2 regions of the Mycolicibacterium arseniciresistens genome follow, and region 2 is predicted to be linked to the other one. Evidence: riboswitches for the same ligand, from Rfam matches in the RefSeq annotation. Region 2 holds a riboswitch; the other holds the start of a gene.
What was found. Region 2 has a riboswitch for S-adenosylmethionine ahead of Q2100_RS01640 (hypothetical protein). Riboswitches for the same ligand answer to the same signal wherever they lie in the genome.
Positions count from the first base shown of each region.

Region 1: it holds a riboswitch for S-adenosylmethionine, as region 2 does, so the genes downstream of both, Q2100_RS24215 (bifunctional o-acetylhomoserine/o-acetylserine sulfhydrylase) here and Q2100_RS01640 (hypothetical protein) in region 2, are expected to answer to the same signal.

Region 1 is NZ_JAUMSQ010000250.1:45-5,941, reverse strand. It holds gene yhjD (inner membrane protein YhjD) at 57-1,079, opposite strand; gene trpS (tryptophan--tRNA ligase) at 1,107-2,141, opposite strand; gene Q2100_RS24225 (exodeoxyribonuclease III) at 2,188-2,985, opposite strand; gene Q2100_RS24220 (epoxide hydrolase EphH) at 3,056-3,883, shown strand; SAM riboswitch class IV at 3,967-4,101, shown strand; gene Q2100_RS24215 (bifunctional o-acetylhomoserine/o-acetylserine sulfhydrylase) at 4,146-5,462, shown strand; partial or broken gene Q2100_RS24210 (alpha/beta fold hydrolase) at 5,459-5,897, shown strand, end outside.
Region 2 is NZ_JAUMSQ010000005.1:54,308-60,204, forward strand. It holds gene Q2100_RS01620 (hypothetical protein) at 1-51, shown strand, start outside; gene Q2100_RS01625 (hypothetical protein) at 178-423, shown strand; gene Q2100_RS01630 (hypothetical protein) at 704-1,009, shown strand; gene Q2100_RS01635 (metallophosphoesterase) at 1,023-1,982, shown strand; SAM riboswitch class IV at 2,057-2,167, shown strand; gene Q2100_RS01640 (hypothetical protein) at 2,201-2,788, shown strand; gene Q2100_RS01645 (NUDIX hydrolase) at 2,840-3,490, opposite strand; gene Q2100_RS01650 (ADP-ribosylglycohydrolase family protein) at 3,568-5,727, shown strand; gene Q2100_RS01660 (NERD domain-containing protein) at 5,752-5,897, opposite strand, start outside.

The DNA of each region.
Region 1 (5,897 bases), on a different contig from region 2:
GAGACACTACCGATCCGATGCGGCGCCGACGTCACCCACCACGGCGCACCGGTCGGTCACTGCCGCCGTCGCAGCCGTGAAAGCCCGGCCGCGCCAAGGGCTCCCACTGCCGCCGCGGCCAACGCGCCGGTGACCCCGACGCCCTCGCGGACCTGCACCCGGGTGGTGATCTGGGCGGGGTCGGGCGGGCTCACCGGCGCAATGGCCAGGTTGTCGGTGGACGTGGCGGCCCATGCGGTGGAGAACAGGATGAGCCGCGCGGTGACGTAGGCGAACACCATCAGCCCGAGCACCGGTCCGAACGTCGCGCCGGCGGGGCCGGTCAGCACCGACTTGAGGTAGAGCGACGCGACCTGCTTGAACAACTCGAAGGCGATCGCCGCGAGCAAGCCCGCGCGGACGCTGCTGCGGAACGTGAGCTTCTCCCTGGGCAGCCTGGCGATCATCCAGGTGAACAACAACCACGAGATGCCGAGTGCCACAAGCATCGAAACCACCCGCAGACCGACGCCCAGCCCGGGGATGCCCTCGATGCCGAGCCAGGCGAGCACTCGCGCGATCAGTCTCCGATCGCCCAGCGCGGTCAACGCCACGGTGACCACGATGGCCACAAAAGCCGAGAGCAACGCAAGCAGATCCGACACCTTGGTGCCGATGAAGTTGCCCTGCTCGCCGTGCTGTTGCCACATCGCGCTCAGTGCCTCGCGCAGGTTGGCCATCCACCCGATACCGGCCCACGCCGCGGTGGCCAGTCCGATGAGGCCCAGCGAGGTGCGCGACTCGATCGCCGTGTTCATCAGCTCGACCAGTTGCTGGCCGAGACTGCCGGACACCGTCTGCCTGATCCGGTCCTGAATACCGGCGAGCACGTCGGGCTGGCGGGACAGCACGAAGCCGGCGATGGAGAAGCCGAGCATCAGGAGTGGGAACAGTGCGAAGACCGTGAAATAGGTGATGCCGGCGGCGAAGAAGTTGCCCTTCGACTCCTGATAGCGGTCCTGCGCCCGCATCACGTGGTCGAACCAGCCGTAGCGCGCGCGCAGGCGGTCGAGGATGCCGGGCTTGGCCTCGTCGGTCATGCCAGCCAGCCTCCCGTGTACGCGCCCTCAGCGCGATCGCTTGAGGAAACCCAGACGGTCGTATACCCGCTCGAGCGTCGCCGCAGACACGTCCCTGGCCCGCTGGGCACCGGCGGCCAGCACCGCCTCGAGTTCGGTGGTGTCGCCGAGCAGTTCGTCGACCCGGTCCCGGATGGGGGTGACGTACTCGACCACCGCCTCGGCGGTGTCCTTCTTCAGGTCGCCGTATCCACGGCCCTGGTACTGCTCGACGAGCACGTCGATGTCGGTGCCCGTGACCGCCGACTGGATGGTCAGCAGATTGGACACTCCGGCCTTGGCCTCACGGTCGAACCGGATCTCGCGCTCGCTGTCGGTGACCGCCGACCGGATCCGCTTGGCCGTCACCTTGGGGTCGTCCAGCAGGCTGATCAGCCCGGCGGCGGTGGACGCCGACTTGCTCATCTTCGCCGTCGGCTCCTGCAGGTCGTAGATCTTGGCGGTGGTCTTGGCGATCAGCACGTCCGGGATGACGAAGGTGTCGGAGAACTGCGCGTTGAACCGCTGCGCCACGTCTCGCGCGAGTTCGAGATGCTGCCGCTGGTCCTCTCCGACCGGCACCAGGTCGGTGTCGTAGAGCAGCACGTCGGCGGCCATCAGCACCGGATAGGTGAACAGGCCGACCGTGGTGGCGTCCGAACCCTGCTTCTGCGACTTGTCCTTGAACTGCGTCATCCGCGAGGCCTGGCCGAACCCGGTGAAACATCCCAGCACCCAGGCCAATTCGGTGTGCGCGGGCACATGGCTCTGCACGAAGATCGTGCTGCGCGCCGGGTCGATGCCCAGCGCCAGGTACTGCGCCGCGGTCACCAGGGTGCGCCGCCGCAACGTCTCCGGGTCCTGCGGGACCGTGATCGCGTGCAGGTCGACCACGCAGAAGAACGCGTCGAAGTCGTCCTGCATGCCGACCCAGTGCTTCACCGCACCCAGCGCGTTACCCAGGTGCAGGGAGTCGGACGTGGGCTGCACGCCCGAGAAGACGACGCGCGGTTGCCGGGGCGGCATCTCGACAGGAGAATTCATGATGACCCGATCTTTTCATGGCCGGCCAACGGCTTTTCGCCGCCTGTCAGCTGTACTCGACGGTCACCGGCGCGTGGTCGGACCAGCGCAGCGCGTAGGCGTCTGCCCGCTCGACCCTGGCCGCCCGCGCCCTGGCCGCCAGCGGGCGGGTGGCCAGCTGGTAGTCGATCCGCCAGCCGGCGTCGTTGTCGAACGCCCGCCCGCGCCACGACCACCACGAGTACGGCCCCGCCACATCGGGGTGCAGCACCCGCACCACATCCACCCAGCCGGAATCGAGCAGCTCGGACAGCCACCGCCGCTCGCCGGGCAGGAAGCCGGACTTCTTGACGTTGCCACGCCAGTTCTTGATGTCGTTCTCGGTGTGGGCGATGTTCCAGTCGCCGCACACCACCGCCTCGCGGCCGTCGCGGCTCATCGCGGCCATCCGCTGCGCGAGCGCGGCCATGAACCGCTCCTTCTCCAGCTGCCGGTCGGTGCCCGCCTCACCGGTCTGCACGTAGACGCTGGCCACGGTCACCCCGGCCGTGTCGACCTCGATGTAGCGGCCGTGCTCGCCGAACTCGTCGGACTCCATCAGGCGCATCGCGGTGACCGGGTGCCGGGACAGCACCGCGACGCCGCTGCGGCCCTTGACGTGCGGGCTCGCCGCGGCCAGCCGCCACCCGTCGGCCACGGCGGGGGCCAGCGCCGCGGAGAGCTGGTCGTCGTCGGCGCGGGTCTCCTGCAGGCAGACCACGTCGGCGGCGGAGCCGGCCAGCCACGCGAGCAGACCGAGGTTCTCGGTCGAGCGCTGCCGCACCGCGGCGCGGATGCCGTTGACGTTGACGGTGCTCACGATCAGCCGGCTCACGGCGCCAGACCCTAACGGACAATCTTGCGGTACCGGCGGTATCACCTTACTGTCGGGCAGCATGACCGAACGCGCACCGATCCACCTCGGCACCGGCGAGCCGATGCTGCTGCTGCACCCGTTCATGATGTCGCAGAACGTGTGGAAGGGCGTTGCCCCGCGGATCGCCGACACCGGCCGCTACGAGGTGTTCGCGCCAACGATGCTCGGCCACAACGGCGTGTCGCGCGGGCCGTTCTTCCTGGACAGCGCCTCGCTGGCCGACGATGTCGAGCGCAGGATGGACGCGCTCGGCTGGGGCACCGCGCACGTCGTCGGCAATTCGCTGGGCGGCTGGGTGGCGTTCGAGCTCGAGCGGCGCGGCCGCGCCCGCACGCTCACCGGGATCGCGCCGGCCGGCGGGTGGAAGCACTTCACCCCCGCGAAGTTCGAGATCGTCGGCAAGTTCCTGGCCGGCCTGCCGCTGTGGGTGGCCACCCTGGTGCTCCGGCAACATGTGCTGAAACTGCCGGTCACCCGCTATCTGACTCACCTGCCGGTGAGCGGGACGCCCGACGGCCTGTCCGACGAGGACCTGGCCGAGATCATCGACGACGTCTCCCATTGCCCGGCCTACTACCAGCTGCTGGTCAAGTCGCTGACGTTGCCCGGCCTGCTGGAGATCGCCGAGGGCAAGACCCCGACACACCTGGTGATCTGCGAGAAGGACCGGGTGCTGCCTCATCCCCGGTTCACCCGGCACTTCACCGAGCATCTGCCCGAGGGCACCGAGGTGACCCACCTCGACGGCGTCGGACACATCCCGATGTTCGAAGCTCCCGATCGCATCGCCGAGGTGATCCTCGGCTTCGTCGACGGGCACGTCGGCAGGCAACGCGCCACCGGCTGATTCGTTCTCCGTCAGCGCGCGTCGCGCCGCCTGCCACCTGCCATGGTGGCAGCCGCGGCGCGGCGTGCGTTAAGCTTCTGATCGGTCATGAGCGCCAGCGTCAAGCCCCGGCTTGCTGGCCGGCAACCCTCCAACCGCGGGGGGGTGCCCCGGGAGACGACCAGGTTGAGTAGCCGACTGATCCCTTGATCCCGTCGGCCACACGGCAAGCGCGGGTCCGCAGGTACGGGCCCCCCGACAGACAGGGAGACCTGGAACCGCCATGAGCACACCCGAAATCATCGACGACCCGGCGGCACGCTGGTCGTTCGAGACCAAGCAGGTCCACGCCGGGCAGACGCCCGACAGCGCCACCAGCGCGCGGGCGTTGCCGATCTACCAGACGACGTCGTACACGTTCCGCGACACCGACCACGCGGCCGCGCTGTTCGGGCTGGCCGAGACCGGCAACATCTACACCCGCATCATGAACCCGACGCAGGACGTCGTCGAGCAGCGCATCGCCGCGCTGGAGGGCGGCGTGGCGGCGCTGTTCCTGTCCTCCGGCCAGGCCGCCGAGACGTTCGCGATCCTCAACATCGCCAACGCGGGCGATCACATCGTGTCCAGCCCGCGCCTGTACGGCGGCACCTACAACCTGTTCCACTACACGCTGCCCAAGCTCGGCATCGAGGTCAGCTTCGTGGCTGACCCCGACGACCTGGAGTCGTGGCGGGCGGCGGTGCGGCCGAACACCAAGGCCTTCTTCGCCGAGACCATCTCCAACCCGCAGATCGACATCCTCGACACCCCGGGCGTCTCCGCCGTCGCCCACGACGCCGGCGTGCCGCTGATCGTCGACAACACCATCGCCACGCCCTACCTGATCCAGCCGATCAGCCAGGGCGCCGACATCGTGGTGCACTCGGCCACCAAGTACCTGGGCGGGCACGGCAACGCGATCGCCGGTGTGATCGTCGACTCCGGCACCTTCGACTGGACCAACGGCAAGTTCCCCGGCTTCACGACCCCGGACCCCAGCTACCACGGCGTCGTCTTCGCCGAACTCGGGCCGCCGGCGTACGCGCTCAAGGCCCGGGTGCAGCTGCTGCGTGACCTCGGGTCGGCCGCCGCGCCGTTCAACGCGTTCCTGATCGCGCAGGGCCTGGAGACGCTGAGCCTGCGCGTCGAACGCCACGTCGCGAACGCACAGCGGGTGGCCGAGTACCTCGCCGGGCACGCCGACGTGCTGTCGGTGAACTACGCCGGGCTGCCGAGCTCGCCGTGGTACGACCTCGGAAAGCGCTTGGCGCCGAAGGGAACTGGCGCCGTGCTCGCCTTCGAACTGGCTGGTGGCGTCGACGCGGGCAAGGCCTTCGTCAACGCCCTGACGCTGCACAGTCATGTCGCCAACATCGGTGACGTCCGCTCGCTGGTGATCCACCCGGCGTCGACGACCCATGCCCAGCTGTCCCCGGAGGAACAACTCGCCTCCGGCGTGACGCCCGGCCTGGTGCGCCTGGCGGTCGGCATCGAGGGAATCGACGACATCCTGGCCGATCTGGAGCAGGGCTTCGCGGCGGCGAGGGCGGGCAAGTGACAATCTCTGACGTGCACATTGCGACGCTGCCCGCCGAAGGCGAGATCGGCGTGGTGGACATCGGTCCCCTGACGCTGGAGAGCGGCGTCGTGATCGACGACGTGTCCATCGCCGTACAGCGCTGGGGCGAGCTCTCGCCGAACCGCGACAACGTCGTGGTGGTGCTGCACGCGCTCACCGGCGATTCGCACATCACCGGCCCCGCCGGACCGGGGCATCCGACCCCCGGCTGGTGGGACGGCGTCGCCGGCCCGGGGGCCCCGATCGACACCGACCGCTGGTGCGCGATCTCGACGAACGTGCTCGGTGGCTGCCAGGGCTCCACCGGACCGTCGACGACCGCACCCGACGGCCGGCCCTGGGGTTCCCGGTTCCCCGCGATCACGGTGCGCGACCAGGTGGCGGCCGACGTCGCGGCGCTGGCCGCCCTCGGCA
Region 2 (5,897 bases):
CGTAACGACCGGCAGCCCGACCCGCCGGAGGACGAGCAGCCGCCCCGATAGCCGCGATGCCCGCGCTCCTCCCCCGGCGCCTTGGCCCGGCTCGCGACTCGCTGCCCGCCGACGTTCTTGTCGGTGGCAGCTGACACGATGCGTCGGCCGTACACGCGATAGGGATAGGAGGAGGCCGTGGTCTGGAAGACGCACTTCATCGCCGCGGCCGCCTTCCGCCGGCGGATCATGGACCTGGAGCTCGACGAGGAAGACCGGGAGCGGACGGCGGCATCGGCGCGGCGACTGGCCGATCAGTTCAAGCGACGCCATCCGGAGTTCAGCTACGAGTGGTTCTACGGTGCGTGCGGGCTGGACCACTGGGGCGAGCTCCCGCCTGAGTATCCCAATTCGCATGGGCCCATGAAGGCGGACGGCGACTGAAAGGTCGGGCCGGTGTCGGTGCCACCGTCAAGTGCGAGTCCGGTGCGCCTGCGCATGGACGTCGAGGGCGAACTCATGGGGCGGATCACTCGGCGCGTCAAAGCGCTTTCGTCATAGCGATGCCGACGAGCGTCCTGTCGGACCCTCGCGGTACATTGCAGGTGGAAGTTGTCGAGGCAGTTCGCAGAGCTCGAAGCACCTGCTCGCTCGCAGACTCGCCCACTCTTTCTTCCCCACTTGACCTGCGGGTCGAATCGGCCCGCCGCTGATGGGAGGGACGATGACGACTTCAGATCTGTGGATCAAGAATCTGTCGGGAGGCCAGTCGCTCGGTCAACACGGCGGGATGGTCAGTCACGCATCGTATGTCGCATGGGTGGTGCTCGACTTCATCGCGGCCGACAGGGTGGATGCGCGGTACGCCATCACCGACATCGACACGGTGGTCTCGGGCGAACTGCTGCTCGAGATCTTCCATGAAGCCGAGAAGCAGTACGGAGTGACGCTGACGGAACGGGATGGCGAACGAAGCATCGACTGTGTGAGCGCAGACGACACCTACCGCGTCCTGTTCACCGAATTCTGAAGGGAGAATGAGCATGACGGGCTATGACATCATCGGCGACGTCCACGGCTGCGCATCGCTGTTGACGCGTCTAATGGGGCGACTCGGGTACCGAGTAGGCGAATCGGGAGCGTACGAGCAGCCAGGTCGGCAAGTCGTCTTCGTCGGAGACCTCGTCGACCGCGGCGGCGAACAACTGCAGGTGCTGGAGACCGTCAAACGGATGGTGGACAGCGGAAGCGCCCAGATCGTCATGGGCAACCACGAGTTCAACGCCGTCGCCTACGACACCGAGCATCCCGACCGGCCCGGCGAGCATCTCCGGCCGCGCTCCGAGAAGAACACGAACCAGCACCGAGCGTTCCTCGACCAGGTCGACGGCGAGGCGCGCGCCGGCTACCTGAAGTGGTTCGCGGCGATGCCGCTGTGGCTGGATCTCGGCGACATCCGCGTGGTGCACGCCTGCTGGCATGAACCGTCGATGCGGGTGGTCGAGGAGGCGCTCGGGTCGAATCGGTTCAGCGCTCGTGAGCAGTTCGTCCGCGCCTCGGACACGGAAGACCCGTTGTATGAGGCAATCGAAGTCCTGCTGAAGGGGCCCGAGATCGACTTGGCGAAACATCGGCTCGAGCCCTACTACGACAAAGACGGCCACCCCCGCAGTCGCGCCCGAGTGGCGTGGTGGCGAGAGAACGCGACCACACTGCGTCAGCTCGCGGTGTTGGACGGCAACTTCCGAACTGCCAGTGGCGAGGCGTATCCGGAGCTGCCCGACGTCACGGTCGATCCGGCAGAGAGCTCCTACACGTACCGCGGTGACGTCCCTGTGTTCTACGGGCACTACTGGCGCAGCGGCTCACCCGAGGCCGGCAGCGACTACACGAGGCGTTCCGCGTGCGTCGATTTCAGTGCGGTCAAAACGGGGAATCTTGTCGCATACCGTTGGGACGGCGAAGACGAGATCCGGCCGGGGCATTACGTGCTGTCCGCTTAAGCCCCTCGATAGATACCCGCTGCCCGCACTTTCGACCTATCCACCTGTCAGTGCGTCCCGCTAGCCTGGAATCAGCTCTCGAGCAGACGGCTGTACGGGTACCTGGCCCGCCGTCTCGGCAACCGCACGACCACCGCACGGTGCCCCAGGGGAAGAGCCGGCACGGATGCGTGCAAGAGGTGGACGCCCGCGCGCGGCGTCGCCGCGAGGAGTGAGCTGTGACCGAGCCGGAGTTGAGCGCCGCGGATGCGGCAGTGCGAGCGCGGATCGACGAGTTGTCGGTCCACATCCCGTGCGGAGGGATTCGGGGGCCGATTCAGCGCAGGAGTAGAGCGCGGCCAGACCTGCCCATCCGGTGGCAGTCGTGCAGGGACGAGGACAACCCCGAGCGATGGCCGGAGCACGACGTCTCTCGGGCGAAAGATCTGTGCGTCATCTGTTTTCGCGGCACCGCGGGTGGGCGGTCTCGCTGGGCCTACGTGGCGTGCGAGACCTGCCTGGCGGTCAATGATTCCTATGTCGCGCGTTGGGGGTTTCGACCGTTCGCGCTGGGCCGGCACAGCCTGATGAACGGAGCCGGCGCGCGACTCAGTGCGGCGCCGGCGGTCCGCCATGTGCAGGAGGAGCGCCTCGCCGCCTTCTCGAACGGCGATCACGAACTCAAGGAGTGGCGCCGACGGGAGTACCCGCGGCTCGCCGCCGCCTTCGACCCACTGGCTGACATCCCGCTCAGGACGTGGAGGGCAACATGGCCGCCGAGCCGAAGCGCTTCGGAGGACGCGTTCGCCCGCCTTCTCGGGGACTAAGGGCCGGCGTCGGACACCGCATCGATATCCGCTCGAGCGCAAAACCGAGGATCAGGACTCGGCAGCGGCTCGACGGAACACCTCGGCGGGACGCCCGCGGCCGCCCGCGGTGGTCTCACCCGTCGCGACGAGCCGCGGCTCCATCGTGCGTCGGAAGGTGTCGCGCTGTAGCTCCCGGCCCATCACCGCTTCGTGTGCCAGCCGTAGCTCACGCAGCGTGAACGAATCCCCGAGCAGATGGTCCGGGTCAGGCTCGTCGCTGTACCGCGAGCGAATGTTGTGCACTGCGCTTTTCGCAATCTCCGCATGGTCGAACGGCAGCCGGCCCGGTTGCGTCACCGGCACCAACCGTGTCGAGTCATGGAAACGATCCTCGAGCCGACTCGCATGCACCACCTGGATGTGTGCCACGGACAGCACCCACCCGCGGTCATCGCGACCGGGAGCATCGAACACCTGCAGCTGCCGCGGCCGCAGACCCCGAATATGCGCCTTGTCCCACAGTGACCGGTTGACAGCGTCGGCCAGCCGTTCGTGCTCGTGGAGAAAGGTGCCTGGTAGCGCCCACCCGCGACCAGTCGGCCGCCGGACCTCCAACACCACCAAGCCGAGGCTGCGGTCGAGCGTGAGCAGCGCGGTGTCCACGGCGACCGACGGCCGCGGGTAGTCGGCGAGCGTCCGCCCGCTGCCGTCCCGGAACATTTCGCCAACCATGTCGGTGCATCAGCGTACAGTGAGGTAATTAGCGCAGAATTGCGCAAATAGTTGAGGGGGATCTCATGGGAGCACGTAACGACCGATTCGTCGGTGTTCTGCTGGCGACGGCTGCCGGCGATGCGCTCGGCGCGCCGTACGAATTCGACCCGCCGCGCGGACCGGAACTCGACGTCGAGATGGTCGGCGGCCGCGGCTGGGAGCCTGGTGAGTGGACCGACGACACGGCCATGGCCATCGCGATCTCCGAGGTGGCGGCAACCGGCGCCGACCTCCGCGACGAGGCAGCTCAGGATTCGATCGTCGCGCGGTGGCACGCCTGGTCGCTGACGGCGAAGGACGTCGGTATCCAGACCCGCAAGGTGCTCGGTGCCACCGCTCGGTCCGGCGCTCTCACCGCGGCTCACGCACGCCGGGAAGCGAAGAAGCTGCACGAAAGTGGCGGCCGTACGGCGGGCAACGGATCGCTGATGCGGACGGCCCCGGTGGCGCTGGCGTACCTCGACGACGAGAACGCGATGGTCGAAGCAGCCCGCGCCCTCAGCGAGCTCACCCACTACGACCCGGACGCCGGCGATGCCTGCGTGCTGTGGACGTGCGCCATCCGCCACGCGGTGCTCACCGGACAGATCGACGTCCGAATCGGGTTGCGGCACATCGACGGGAACCGACGCAAGCTGTGGTCCGAGCGCCTGGACGCCGCGGAGGCCGGCGTGCCGTCATCGTTCCCGAACAACGGCTGGGTCGTGACGGCGCTGCAGGCCGCGTGGTCGGCCATCGTCACGACCGGTGTGCCCGCCGAGGACTCCGGAGCCGGAACGTTCCGAGCAGACCACCTGCGGCTCGCCCTGAACGCGGCGGTCCGGTCGGGTTACGACACCGACACTGTCGCCGCGATCGCCGGCGGACTTCTCGGCGCCGCCTACGGGGCGTCCGCGGTTCCGGTGCGGTGGCGCACGCTGCTGCACGGGTGGCCGGGCTTCACGGCGCGCGGCCTGGTCGACCTGGCGTCGGCCATCGGCCGCCGAGGTAGGCCGGATACCTTCGACGCCTCGTACGCCGGCTACTCGATCGACGCCCTCGCCCGGCACCCGTATGACGAGGGCGTCGTCCTGGGCGGCATCGGTGCGCTGCGCCGACTGCCTGCCGATGTGGACGCGGTGGTGTCGCTGTGCCGCGTCGGTGACCGCGACGTTCCCACCGGCATGCCACACGCCGAGGTGTGGTTGATCGACCGGAGCACGCCGGACGACAATGCGCACCTCGACTTCGTCCTGCTGGACGCGGTGCACACCGTCGAGGAGCTTCGACGGCAGGGCCGCACCGTGCTGGTGCACTGCGTCGAAGCGCTCAGCCGTACACCCACTGTCGCTGCGCTTTACGGGTCGCGGCTGCGCGGTGTGAGCGTCGACCAAGCCCTCGCCGACGTGGTGCGGGTCCTGCCCGCCGCGAACCCGAACAACGCTTTCCGCGCGGCGTTGCAGCGGCTGCAGCCGCCGGCCGCCACGCCCACCGCGGAATTCGACGATGAGGAACCCGACCCTGAGTTCGTGTGGCGCGGCGTCCTGGACCCGAGCCAGCTCGTCGATCACGTCGTGACCACCGCGCACGAGTTCGCCGACGCGGCGAAGGCAGGTGACTGGCCGACGGTGTTCGCGATGCTCGACAACCCCGAGCAGCCGGTCGACATCAATTGGTGGCGACCCGGCGGCAAGGCGTGGTTCACGCCGCTGCACCAGGCGGCTTGGCACGGTGCTTCGCCGGATGTGGTGACTGGGTTGGTCGGCCGCGGCGCGTTACGTTCGCTCAGAGACGCCAAGGGACGGACGCCTTACGACGTGTTCACCGAACGCCACGACCGCGACACTCCGTTGAAGGCGGAGGTAGCCAAGCTCCTGGCGCCGCCGCCGACCCCGTTGTCGGACAGACGGATCGAGGCGCTCGACCGGAATCTCGCCGCGGTCATCGACGGCCGCATCCGCGGTGTCCTGTACGACGGCCGCAACCCGCGCGAGGTACTCCGCTACCCATCGGTCGGCTTCCTACACGAGGTGCCGGGTGAGAAGCTGTGGTTCCCCGTGCCGGGCATGTACGGCGGGTTCAACATCGTGCTGCGCGACGGCGGTCTGGACGTTCAGAGTTGGTGCCGCGTGGTCGGCGGCTCCGGGCAGGCGCACCGGATCACGATCGACGGCGCGGTGCTGACCGACGAGGGGTTCGTATGAAAGGGCGAAGCTCCGGGAAACATCTCAGCGCGTCGGAAGATTCAGCCGCCTAGCGAGTTCCGGCCCGCCGACCTCGCGGATGAAGTCCGGGTCACCGCAGACGACGAGTTGATCGCGGGCGCGGGACAGTCCGACGTACAGCCGTTCCCGGGAGCGGTCGAACTTGCCTT